DNA from 3 places in the Bacillus sp. mrc49 genome. Region 3 is predicted to be linked to each of the others. Evidence: riboswitches for the same ligand, from Rfam matches in the RefSeq annotation. Region 3 holds a riboswitch; each other region holds the start of a gene.
The links. A riboswitch is a leader RNA that binds a small molecule or an ion and turns the genes downstream of it on or off. The one in region 3 is predicted to bind cobalamin.
Positions count from the first base shown of each region.

Region 1 (4,405 bases), on a different contig from region 3:
TGTCTATCTTGTAGGGTATTTTTGTTTGTAATATTTAATCTCTTCCACTCCGCACTAGAATCAAGATGCCTGCAGTGTGGTGGTGTACGTATTCCGTTTCATTCCACTTGGCGTGAAAATGAAGGTGCAATTCTGATTACCGACAGTTACTAAAAAAAGACGCCGCCTGAAAAATAAAAAGGCAGACAGCATCTCCTTGTAGTTGCCTATCTTTTTTTGGTTAAAGGTCCATGATGGCTCTAAGAAGCCCTAAAAGAAGGGCGATTGCCAAGACCCAAATGAAGAATCTTTTATACATGATCGATACCTCGGATATCATAGGTTTGGAGTGCCTTCATTTTAGCATAAACAAAGGAAGAAAAGCAGAGTCCATTGCCATCACTTAATGTAGCGAATGATATGAATGGAAGGATGCCCCGATATATCGGAGCATCCTTGTTCAATATTATTTAAATAAGTCCGGGTAAACGGTTTTAGCAGCAAGTTCTACAGCTTCACCGATCCTTGGTCCGGGACGGGACATGACACTTTCATCAAGCAGGTGGACGTCATCGTTTTTCACGGCAGCGATTTCTTCCCAACCTTTACGTGATTTTATTTCATCAACGGCATCTTTTACATAGGTTGCAGTTGTAAGGATCGTTTCCGGGTTGCGCTTGACGACTTCTTCCCCGGATATTTTAACCCAGCCCTTTTGGTCGGCAAAGACGTTTTTAATGCCAGCGGTTTCCAGGATTTCTTGTTGGAAGGTTTCGTCACCTGTTGTATAGATTTCCGGAGCCGGACTGATTTCAAAATATGTTTGCTCCTGTTCATCCAAGGTTCCCACTTTTTCTTCGACACTTGCAATTTGGGATTTGATATCCTTCACCAATGCATCGCCTTTCTTGGTAACTCCCATCACTTTGGCAATCTGCTCAATATCCCCGTATACGTCATCCAAATTGGCTGCCGATTTAATGATGAATATAGGGATGCCGGCATCTTCGAGTGGCTTCAGCGTCGCTTCATCGCCAACGGTATAAGCGATGATCGCATCTGGCTTCAGGGCTATGATCTTTTCTGCATTGATATTCACGGAATCTGAAACATGTTCGATTTTCTTCGCTTCCTCGGGATAATTATCGAAGTCCGTCACGCCAACCACTTTCTTCCCCTGTCCTAAGGCAAATAGAATTTCGGTATTGCTAGGCTGCAGTGAAACGACTTTTTCCGGTGCCTTATCGAATTTTATTTTCTTTCCAGTATCATCTGTAACGGTATAGCTCTTCGCCTCGTTCGCTTTTTTATCATCTTTTGCAGATTGATCCGTTACGCCACATCCTGTAAGGAAAAGGGCAAGCATAAGCACGGAAATCCAGCTGAATCTTTGGGTAAATTTCATTATTTATTCCTCCATCTATTTTTTCATCGGTTTAGTAGGATAAGATTTGCTAATAAAAGGTATTTCTTCAAAGCCTTGTCGCTTGTTAACGTAGACTGCCATCACGAATAAAACGTTTGCAAGCAAGTGGGAGTAATCGAAAAGGATACCCGGAACTTCCCTTTCCAGACTGACTTTGTGCAAAGCGCGGACGGACTTTTTGGCTTCGCTGCGGCAGGCGTGCAGGGCACATGCCGCCGTTGACCCTTGGGGGAGCACAAATGTCTGGATCTGTTCTTTAACTTCTGCGACATACCGGTCATAAATCGAACTTAAATGGTCCAGGTCATGGTCGCTGATGGCTAGTTTTCCACGGACTGAACCATTTAGATGATAGGCCATGGGCAGCAAAACCATTAAATCCCGGTGAACGTCAGGAACATCCTTCGTCAGCGATGCGGCCATGCCGATCCGCGTCGTCAAGGAGTCTGTTCGTATTTCAAAATCGACTGTGGAAGCGGATTCGCGCATGTATGGATAGCATAAAAAACGAAGGTCTTTCTTTGCCATAACTCTTCCTCCTTTACGTAGTTTGGTGAATGACTGCCGTATCGCTTTTCGCATCAAAACAAAAAGCCGACCAAGAGTTTTGGTCGGCATCGAGCATCCATGTATTCCTAGTAGAAAAAAAGATGGAAGGCTGCCGTACAATCTCCTATCTTCCGAAGAGCATGATACGATAAAAAAAGGCAGGTCTCCTGGCTTGTGCGTCATTTTACTCTAAGAACCTTCCCATTTGATGATGGATAGTACAAATGTCCTATCCACCATCAAATAGTGGTATGTCATCTTATTTCATTAGCACTTACAGTTGCGGAAACAGCTTCGGTTTTGAACCGAATTCCCTATTAAGCTGACATGGCAGCACCCTTTTCTGCAAGGTTCATATTCACTTAGGATAAGTTTACCATACCTTTTTCCTTAAGCTGCACTAATATTTTTAGAGAATTTCGTTTATGGTTTGCGGAATATCTAGTAAACTTACAATGTAAGGATTAATTGGTTGTTACTGTAAAGATAAGTGAGATATAGATTGGAAATGAAATAAGTAATAGATTTCCCAGGAGGTAGCGAATGATTTATAAGCAGGCAAATCAAAAACTGGAAAAGGTTCTAGGGAATATTGAAAAGGTCATTATTGGAAAAAGGGATATTGCGGAACTGAGCATCGTCGCACTTCTTTCCGGTGGGCATGTTTTATTGGAGGATGTTCCGGGAGTAGGCAAGACAGTCATGGTCCGGGCGCTTGCCAAATCGATAGGTGCTAGCTTTAAGCGAATACAATTCACACCTGATTTACTGCCGTCCGATGTAACCGGCGTTTCGATTTTCAACCCAAAGGAACAAGCCTTCATTTTTCGGCCAGGACCGATAATGGGGCATATTATTTTGGCAGATGAAATTAACCGGACCTCTCCGAAAACACAGTCTGCCCTGCTTGAAGCGATGGAGGAGGCAAGTGTGACGATCGATGGCGTCACCAGGGGATTGGAGAAGCCCTTTTTTGTCATGGCGACGCAAAACCCGATCGAGTACGAGGGCACATACCCGCTTCCGGAAGCGCAATTGGATCGATTCCTGTTAAAAATGAAGATGGGCTACCCGAGTGCTGCGGAAGAAATCGAGGTCCTGCAAAGAGCTCAATACATGGCTCCGCTTGAAGAGCTGGAATCAGTCATCACCTTGGAAGAATTGAAGGCCCTGCAGGCAGAGGCTAAGATGGTGATCGTGGATGACACAATAAAAGGATATATTGTTGAACTGGCCAATGAAACGAGGAGCCATCAGGTGGTCTATCTTGGGGTGAGTCCGCGTGGATCGATTGCTTTGATGAAGGCAGCCCAAGCTTATGCACTAATACAGGGCAGGGATTATGTCCTGCCGGATGATGTTCAATATTTAGCTCCGTTCGTATTCTCCCACCGCCTGATTTTAAAACCAGAAGCGAATTATGATGGCTTCGATGCTGAAATGGTGATCACCGAAATTGTCGCGAAGACTCATGTGCCTGTGAAACGGGCCTTGTCATAATGCGTAGCTTCAATCATTTTTTAAAGAAAAACATGAATGCGGCCGGACTGGTTTTTCTTATGGCCACTTCCTTTTGCTTTGCGATGTTTCAAGGCGGATTTGTCAGTTGGTTCATTTTTTATTCGTTTTTGCCCTTTGCCGCCTATGCCATGATTCTGCTGTTTTATCCCCTTCACTCCATTACGGTTGAAAGAAACGTCAGCAAAAGAGAATGCCAGGCAGGTGAATCCATTGAAATGGACCTGACATTCACCCGTAAAAATCGACTCCCGCTCTTATTTCTGGTGATAGAGGAGGAATTGCCAGGAGAATTGGAAGATAGCGGGATTTATAGAAAGGCACTGATCTTCCCTGGATTCAAGCGCATCATCAGCTTGTCGTATGCTTTGGAGGGCCTGCCGCGTGGTGAGCATAGGTTCCAATCGATTCGTTTTTTGATAGGGGACTTTTTTGGCCTCGTTGAAAAGGAGGCGATATTCGATTCTCCATTGAATATAACCGTTTTCCCTACGTATCAGGAGCTTGACTCCCTATATCTCGATCGATTGTTCAATCAGGGACAAGCAGGCCCGACAAAGAAGACACATCGGGAACATTCGGTGGTATCCGGGGTGAGGGAGTATCAGCCAGGTGATCAGCTTTCATGGATCAACTGGAAAGCGACGGCTCGAACGAGTGAGATCATGACGAAGGAATTCGAAGTGCAAAAAAATCGGGATGTATGGATCATCCTTGATAACCAGCCATCGATATCATTTGAAGAATCCATTATTGCGGCGGCTTCCTTTGTCCACAGCCTGTTAAAAAAGGGCATCCAGGTTGGTTATGCGAGTACGTGTTCGAGTCTAATCCTGCCTGCCGGGGCGGGCAGGAACCAGAGACGGAAGATTTTTACCAGACTTGCTAAAGAAAGACCGGATGAAACAAATGCATTAGCTGATAAAGGAAGGA
Region 1 covers NZ_PHNG01000672.1:9,495-13,899, reverse strand. The annotation lists gene CVN76_RS10265 (ABC transporter substrate-binding protein) at 446-1,384, opposite strand; gene CVN76_RS10260 (hypothetical protein) at 1,400-1,987, opposite strand; cobalamin riboswitch at 2,095-2,310, opposite strand; gene CVN76_RS10255 (AAA family ATPase) at 2,498-3,454, shown strand; gene CVN76_RS10250 (DUF58 domain-containing protein) at 3,454-4,405, shown strand, end outside.
Region 1: it holds a riboswitch for cobalamin, as region 3 does, so the genes downstream of both, CVN76_RS10260 (hypothetical protein) here and mmgD (citrate synthase) in region 3, are expected to answer to the same signal.

Region 2 (4,405 bases), on a different contig from region 3:
GGCCCCTTATCAGGATTCTCTCTTTTGGCTTCAATCGTATTGAATGATGAATCAACTTGGCGGCGAGCTCCCTATGTCGCTCACCCTTATTTTTGGAGTTCACGAAGAGTTTCAAGAGCGTCTTCAACATGGCCTTTTACTTTTACTTTGCGCCATTCTTTGACGATCATGCCTTCCTTGTCAATCAGGAAGGTGGAACGCTCAATGCCCATATATTCCTTGCCAAAGTTCTTTTTCAATTGCCACACATCGAATGCTTCGGCAGCTTGATGACTTTCATCAGCCAGTAAAAGGAAAGGCAATCCATGTTTTTCAATGAACTTTTCATGACGCGCGGCTGGGTCCGGGCTGATGCCAATGATGACAGCATCCAATTCCTCAAAGTGTTCATTGTGATCCCGAAAATCACATGCCTCCGTCGTGCAACCCGGGGTCATATCTTTAGGGTAAAAATATAAAACAACGTATTTGCCCTTGAACTGCGAAAGGGAAACCATTTCACCGTTGTTAGCAGGTAAATGAAAATCAGGTGCTTTTTCTCCAATTTTAACAGTCATATTGAACCCTCCATTTTCTTCATTATGGTAAGGGTACCCAATAATCGAAAGAAACACAACTTTCATTTATCCTTCCTATCCTTCTGGTCCAGGTCGATCACCGTCCGAATCACGAATGCCGCCGGAAGCGTGTATCCGATGAATGCCTGTATTGTCGCTATCATCCGGCCCATGCCTATAGGTGCTATATCGCCATATCCTACAGAAAACATCGTCATCGCACTGAAATAAAAAGAAGTTTTCAGTTGTTCATAAAAAGTGCCATCCAATCGATTGCCCATATCAAGAATCACTGAGTGATTCTGAAGCTCGTATAATAAATAAATCAGTGCAAAACCAACCAATATCGTCGCATATAAATTGCCGAGCCAAAGCATATCTTCAAGAGAGAACTTTTTCCCCCCCGACTCGACAAGAAATAACGTCCGAATGCTCATCACCATGCAAAAAATGATTCCGGCAATCAAGATGTAGAAAGTCATCCCCCACGCCCCATTTCAAAACGCCCACTTCCTTATACATACTCCCTGTCCAATCAATATATTCTATTTTGAAAAGACTTCAGCCTTGTCATAGGGCTTGTTTACGAAACTTTTGCTTGTTGACCCTTTTGGTCGGATATGTTAAGATTGTCTAAATTTTTATAATAGTTTCTATTTTATAAATTTTTAACTTATCGAATTTCATATGTGGAAACAGGTTCCTAATGTTCATTAGGATTAAAAGGGAAGTCCGGTGTAATCCCGGCACGGTCCCGCCACTGTAATGGGAATGTTAGCGCCACCCGATATGCCACTGATCCTAAGGATTGGGAAGGCTTGCCGCTAATGATATGCCCTAAGTCAGGAGACCTGCCTGTTTCAACAACACTGTTTTAACCTACGGGAGATAGGGAGGTGTTAGGAACCTTTCATGTAAGTGGCAATTCGCTTGACACTTTATTTTAAGCATTTCTAACTTTCTCTTTTTGACTGTTAGGGGTGCTTTTTTTGTTGGATATCAATCAAATTCAAAGAATGTAGGAGGATGGAAATTTTGAAAAGTAGTAATCTGGGATACCCGCGCATCGGGGAAGATCGTGAATGGAAACGCACATTAGAAGCTTACTGGTCAGGAAAAATCGAAGAAACGGAATTCACATCGCAACTGGAAGCGATCCGGTTGGGCAACCTGCGAAAGCAAAAAGAGCAAGGCGTTGATATCATTCCTGTCAATGACTTTACTTTGTATGACCAAATGCTCGATACTTCCGTGATGTTCGGTCTTGTTCCCGAACGTTATTCCTCTTATGAAGGAGGCAGTGTCCCGCTATCCGTTTATTATTCAATGGCCCGCGGTAACAAGGACGAAGTCGCATCCGAGATGACGAAATGGTTCAATACGAATTATCACTATATTGTCCCGGAATTAAAACGCTCCCAGCTGACTTTAACAGAAAATAAGCCGCTTGCTGCATATCGGGAAGCCAAGGAGAAGCTGGGGATTGAAACGAAGCCGGTGCTTATCGGACCGTATACCTTCATCTCCCTTTCCAAAGGCTTCAATAAAGAAGATATCCCTGGCATCATCCTGAGCCTGCTCCCCCTCTATACACAAATATTGCAGGAGTTGGAGCAAGAAGGTGTGCAGTGGGTTCAGTTAGATGAGCCTTCCCTTGTTTCATCGATATCCAAAGATGATATGGAAACTGTTACATACCTCTATGAAAAACTGAATGAAGCGGCACCTCACCTGAACATCATGCTCCAAACATACTTTGATGCCGTGGAACACTATGAAGCGGTCACTCAATTGAAAGTTCAGGGAATCGGGCTCGATTTTGTTCATGATAAACAAAGAAATGTCCGCAATCTTGAAACGTTCGGCTTCCCGGCAGACAAAGTGCTTGGTGCAGGCGTGATTGACGGAAAAAACATTTGGCTTTCCGATTTATCGAGCAAGCTTCAATTAATCGAGACGATCAAGAACAAAGTGGCAGAAGATAAAATCTGGCTCCAACCCTCTTGTTCCCTGCTTCATGTTCCAGTGACCGTTCGCAATGAAAACGCGCTTGCTAAAGAAGTGAAGGAGGCACTTGCCTTCGCGGATGAGAAGCTAGAAGAAATCACTACCCTTGTCAAAGGCAGCAATCTAGGTTTGGAGGCAATCGTAAAGAAAGTGGATGCGAATAAATTGGCGATCCAAACGTTAGCCAGTTCCCAGGCCCGGAATCATAAAGCAGTACAAGCCGATGTAGAAAAGGTTAAATCCAAGACCTCGGGACGTCAGCTGCCATTTAAAGAGCGTTACCAAAAACAACGTGAATTTTTCAAGTTGCCTTTTCTTCCTTCTACAACGATCGGCAGCTTCCCTCAGACATTTGAAGTGAAACAAGCACGCAGTAAATTCAAAAGAGGAGATTGGACTGCTGCCCAATATGAAACATTCATAAATGATGAGATTGCCAGGTGGATCGAAATTCAAGAAGAAATCGGCCTGGATGTTCTCGTTCACGGAGAATTTGAACGGACGGATATGGTTGAATATTTCGGCCATAAGCTGGGGGGATTCGTCTTTCTGGAAAAAGGATGGGTTCAATCCTACGGTTCTCGTTGCGTCAAGCCCCCCGTCATTTACGGCGACGTTCATTTCATCGAGCCGATGACTGTCAGGGAAAGCGTCCATGCTCAATCACTGACAAAGAAAACGGTAAAGGGAATGCTCACAGGTCCTGTAACGATTTTGAACTGGTCATTTGTCCGTGATGATATTTCAAGGGAGAATGTTTGCTATCAGCTTGCCCTTGCCTTGGATAAAGAGGTACTTGCCTTGGAAGCGGCAGGAATCAAAATGATCCAAGTGGATGAGCCTGCACTTAGAGAAGGACTTCCATTGAAGAAAAGCGACCGGGAAGAGTATTTGAACTGGGCGGTGAATTCGTTCCTGATTTCCACATCGAGCGTGGAAGATACAACGCAAATCCATACGCATATGTGCTATTGTGACTTCAACAGTTTCATGGATGTCATCTCTTCCCTAGATGCCGATGTCATTTCCATCGAAACATCCCGCAGCCACGGGGAGCTTGCCTCCGCATTCGAGGAAAAGACATACGAAAAAGGAATTGGCCTAGGGGTATATGATATTCATAGTCCTCGAGTCCCGGCTGTGAAGGAAATGGTCGACATGATTGAACGAGGCATCAAGGTATTGGATAAAGACCAGTTTTGGATCAATCCTGACTGCGGCCTGAAAACTAGGGGCGTTCCTGAAACGGTTTCTTCCCTTAAAAATATGGTCGAGGCAGCCAAAATCGTCCGGGAAAATCTATTGGCCCAAACAACCGGCAAATGATCGAAAACGACGTAGAGATAGCACCAGGCCATCCCACACAGCAGTCAAGGACCTTTTTAACTGACCTTGTTTTCCCGCCTGACACAAATCATCACAATACCATTTTTGGCGGGAAGGTAATGGCATATGTCGATAAAATAGCCTGCATTTCGGCTATGCGCCATTGTCGAAAGCCAGTCGTGACAGCATCAAGCGACTCTTTTGATTTTTTGGCACCCATCAAGACAGGAGACGCGATTAACCTTGAGGCTTATGTCACATGTGCCCACCGCACTTCCATGGAGGTATTCGTGAAGGTGGAACGAGAAAACTTATTAACAGGTGAAAAGCAGCTTACGGCACGCGCCTTTTTAACGATGCTTGCCATTGATGAAGATGGTAAGCCGACCGAAGTTCCAATGGTAATACCGGAAACGGAAATGGAAAAACAGCAATATGCCGAAGCCCAGGCAAGATATATAGAAAGAAAGAATAAGCGTAAATAAACAAAAAGAAATCCCTTCAACCTGATGGCT
Region 2 covers NZ_PHNG01000791.1:28,624-33,028, reverse strand. The annotation lists partial or broken gene CVN76_RS25480 (aminopeptidase) at 1-130, opposite strand, end outside; gene bcp (thioredoxin-dependent thiol peroxidase) at 87-557, opposite strand; gene CVN76_RS25470 (potassium channel family protein) at 620-1,039, opposite strand; cobalamin riboswitch at 1,238-1,430, shown strand; gene metE (5-methyltetrahydropteroyltriglutamate--homocysteine S-methyltransferase) at 1,584-3,890, shown strand; gene CVN76_RS25460 (acyl-CoA thioesterase) at 3,887-4,375, shown strand.
Region 2: it holds a riboswitch for cobalamin, as region 3 does, so the genes downstream of both, metE (5-methyltetrahydropteroyltriglutamate--homocysteine S-methyltransferase) here and mmgD (citrate synthase) in region 3, are expected to answer to the same signal.

Region 3 (4,405 bases):
TCGCGATCGGCCGGATTGTTCAATGGCCCTTCCTTATCGATGATGCGAATGGCAGATTCATGTGTGGTGATTTTGATTTTATCTATCTCTTCAAGGCGATCCTTCACTTCCGGATGAAGTTTCACTGCACACTCCGCTGCCGTTTGCGCGTGGAACTCCGCCGGATATGATACTTTGAATAAGACATTTTCCATCACATAGGAATCGAGCTTGCGTGAAAGCTTCAATTCCTTCTTATTGAATAATACATCCTGGAACCCCCAGCCTGGCGCCGAAAGGGCTGTTGGATATCCCATTTCTCCTTTGAGGGCCATCATGGCCAACTGTACGGCCCTGCTCGTGGCATCGCCAGCTGCCCAAGATTTTCGCGATCCGGTATTTGGAGTGTGGCGATACGTACGCAAGCTTGAATTATCGATCCACGCATTGGATAATGCATTGATGATTTCTTCCCTCGTTCCGCCCAAAGCTTTTGTGACTACCGCCGCCGTAGCCACCTTTACAAATAGGACATGGTCTAGGCCAACCCGGTTCAGGCTATTTTCCAGCGCCAGCACGCCTTGAATCTCATGTGCTTTAATCATCATTTCCAGGACGTCTCTAACAGATAATGCTTTTTTCCCCTCCGCCATATTCACACGGCTTACGTAATCAGCCACCGCCAAGATCCCTCCCAAGTTATCGGAAGGATGTCCCCATTCCGCGGCCAGCCATGTATCGTTATAATCCAGCCAGCGAATCATGCAACCAATATTGAATGCACCCTTCACTGGATCCAGTACATATGAAGTCCCTGGAACGCGGGTCCCATTTGGAACGACCGTGCCGGGAACGACGGGTCCTAATAATTTGGCGCATTCAGGATAGTGAAGCGCTAAAATCCCGCAGCCGATTGTATCAAGAAGAACGTAACGAGCCGTTTCATACGCTTCATCGCTAATGATCTCTTTTTTCATTACATAATCCGCAATGTCTTCCAATAACACATCCGTTTGATTGATACCATTCGTTTTTAGCATTCTCATCTTCCCTTTCGTGGCAAATTTGTTTATTATAATGATGGACGTTGGTCAGAACGTCCATCTGGCGGGCTAGTAATCTACATTTCCTTAGTTGGAAATGACATTGCGGTTATGACGCTCGCCTATATAACTCACACGAGGTCGGAAGAGACGGTTGTTTGCGTGCTGCTCAATCACGTGAGCACATAAACCCACTGTTCTCGCACTGAAGAAAATCGGTGTATATATGGCAATGGGAAGGCCCAGCATATAGTAAACCGGCGCTGCATAGTAATCGAGATTCGGATAAAGGCCTTTTTCCCTTTCCATGATCACTTCCCCCGCTTCACACATTTTATAAAGCCGGTCATCCCCTTTGGCATCACAAAGCTGCTTTAATGCTTGCTTCATGATCAATGCCCTTGGATCCATTTTCTTCATATAGACGCGATGGCCAAACCCCATGATTTTTTCTTTATTTGCCAATTTCCCATCAAGCAGCCGCTCGAATTTCGCGACGGTACCCGCCTCCAAAAGCATGTACATGACCGCTTCATTGGCTCCTCCATGCAGGTTGCCCTTTAGGGAAGCTACAGCTCCCGTCAAAGCCCCATATAAATCGGAAAGCGTCGAGGCGATTACTCTTGCCGTGAAAGTGGAATTAGGCATTTCGTGTTCGCTATACAATAATAATGATTGGTCAAAGATTTTTTCTTCCATTGCCGATGGCACCTTGCCCGTGATCATGTAGTAAAAATTGGAACTATAAGATAGATCCTTATTCGCTAGAACAACCTCTTGCTTATTCAGGATTCGATAACTGTTTGCGACGATGGCAGGGACACTCCCTAATAATTTGTAAGCGCGCTCACGATTCACCGAGGAGGAACGATCATCAATGTTTGCATCATATCCAGCCAATGCTGAAATGCCTGTTCTGAGAGCATCCATCGGATGTGTTTTCCCCGGCAATAGCTTTAACAATTCCAGGATAGCTTCCGGGATTTCATATTCATTTTTCAAAGCCTGTTCAAGCCGCCCCCTTTCCGCCGCATTCGGGAGCCTATCGTGAAGCAACAAATGGACAATCTCCAAGTATCCCATCTTTTCAGATAAATCGATAAGATCATATCCTCGTATAACAATCTCACTCTGAACTGTATCCAGGAAAGATAGCTTTGTTTCAGCCGCTACAATCCCATCAAGCCCAGGGGAATAAGTTCCTTGTTCCTTCATCTTTCATTCCTCCTCTGAATAAGTCACTTTTTTGAAAGCGTTATCATAATTTGTCGGAATCTCTTGTAATTCAACGATTTTCCCATTAAACTGACATAAAAAAAACAACTTCCAGAGGAAGCTGTTAATTTACGAAGAGTACTCAAATAAACATGAGAAATGATCATAATTTTTCATGCCAAAAAGTCCGCAATTAACACCCCCTATCCTCGTAGGCACTTGATGCACATTAATTAGGCAGGTCTCCTGGCTTATGATCTTCGCTCTTCGAACCCTTCCCATTTCCAGTGCAGAAACAGTGGATATTTTTCGAATCGCTCCCAAATACAGTTGCGGGACAGCGTCGGAATCTAACCGACTTCCCTTTTAAGCAGATAAACAGGAAAATTCATCTGCACCTATTAATTTCATTATTTAATTTTCTACTTAAATATAACAAAATGTTCCAAATATTACAATTACCTTTTTTCAGTATCAAGCTCATGTTTGCATCGGCGCCTGCCTGTCCACATTAAAGGTAGCAAGGTGGTTCCTTTACCCATAACAAGCAAGTTATTAAAAATAGTTCATATTCAATTCATAACTTCTTTGTATACTACCGTTTATAATGAAGCTCAAGAAAGGATGTTAATAAATGAAACAGGAAAAAAAACAAAAAGGCTGGAGCCAGTTCATCCGATTGGTCCAACAAACGAAGCCTTCTAAAATAATGATCGGGATTGCATTACTATTAAGCTTAAGCACAACTGGCGTAAGTTTATTGGTCCCATTATTCACAAAAAATCTTATCAATGATTTCTCCCTCAGTTCACTAAATGCGGAACGGGTCACACTTCTCGTGCTTGCCATTATCGTTCAAGCATTGGCCAGCGGATTTTCCATCTATTTATTGAATAAGATCGGTCAATCTGTTGTCGCCGGCATCCGCGATCAACTATGGAAAAAATTGCTCGTATTACCCGTGGATTACTTCGATGAACATCCATCGGGCGAAACGGTCAGTCGGATGACAAATGATACAACGGTAGTGAAAGGCTTGATTTCGGAACACCTATCCAATTTCGTCACCGGAATCATTTCCATCGTAGGCGCCATGATCGTGTTATTTTTGCTTGATTGGAAAATGTCACTGTTGATGTTCATAGCCATCCCGCTCTCCGTTTTAATATTACTGCCACTCGGAAAAAAAATGCACCGGATATCGAAAGGGATGCAGGATGAAACAGCAAGCTTCACCGCAGTCCTCCAGCAGGTGCTTACGGAAATCCGGCTTGTTAAAGCATCGAATGCAGAAACCTTCGAATATGAAAATGGAAAAAAGGGAATCAGCCAATTATTCCAATTTGGTTTAAAGGAAGCAAAAATCCAAGCGCTGATCGGTCCGCTGATGAGTCTCGTCATGATGGCCCTACTCGTACTCATTTTAGGGTATGGCGGGATGCGTGTTTCTTCAGGGGCCCTGTCAGCAGGTGCACTAGTTGCATTCATCATGTATCTTTTCCAAATCATCATGCCCATGGCGCAATTGGCAGCTTTCTTTACGCAATTCCAAAAAGCTACCGGTGCCACGGAACGCATCATTGCCATCTTGGATTCTGAAGAGGAAGAAGATGCAAAGATGGAAGTTCAAAATTCCAGTCAAACCATCACGGTAGATCACCTGGATTATCGTTATCATGATGGTGAACAAGTGCTAAAAGATATCAACTTCACGGTTGAAGCAGGCAAGGTCACCGCGATTGTCGGGCCTAGCGGCAGCGGGAAAACGACCCTTTTCTCATTGTTTGAGCGATTTTATAAACCACAGCAGGGCTCGATATCCATAGGCGGGACATCGATAAACGATCTCACGCTTTACTCATGGAGAAGCCAGATCGGCTACGTTTCACAGGAAAGTCCGATTGTATCCGGTACGATTCGTGATAATATTTGCTATGGAATCGATCGCGATGTAACGGATGAAGAGTTAAATCAAGTCGCTAAAATGGCGTATGCAGATCAGTTCATTTCCGATCTTCCAAATGGCTATGATACGGAAGTTGGCGAAAGAGGGATGAAACTCTCAGGAGGCCAAAGGCAACGGATCGCCATCGCCCGGGCCTTTTTAAGAAACCCCAAAATCTTGATGCTGGATGAAGCCACCTCCAGCCTGGACAGTAAATCGGAAC
Region 3 covers NZ_PHNG01000653.1:17,180-21,584, reverse strand. The annotation lists gene prpD (2-methylcitrate dehydratase) at 1-1,019, opposite strand, end outside; gene mmgD (citrate synthase) at 1,110-2,237, opposite strand; cobalamin riboswitch at 2,457-2,654, opposite strand; gene CVN76_RS08700 (ABC transporter ATP-binding protein) at 2,872-4,405, shown strand, end outside.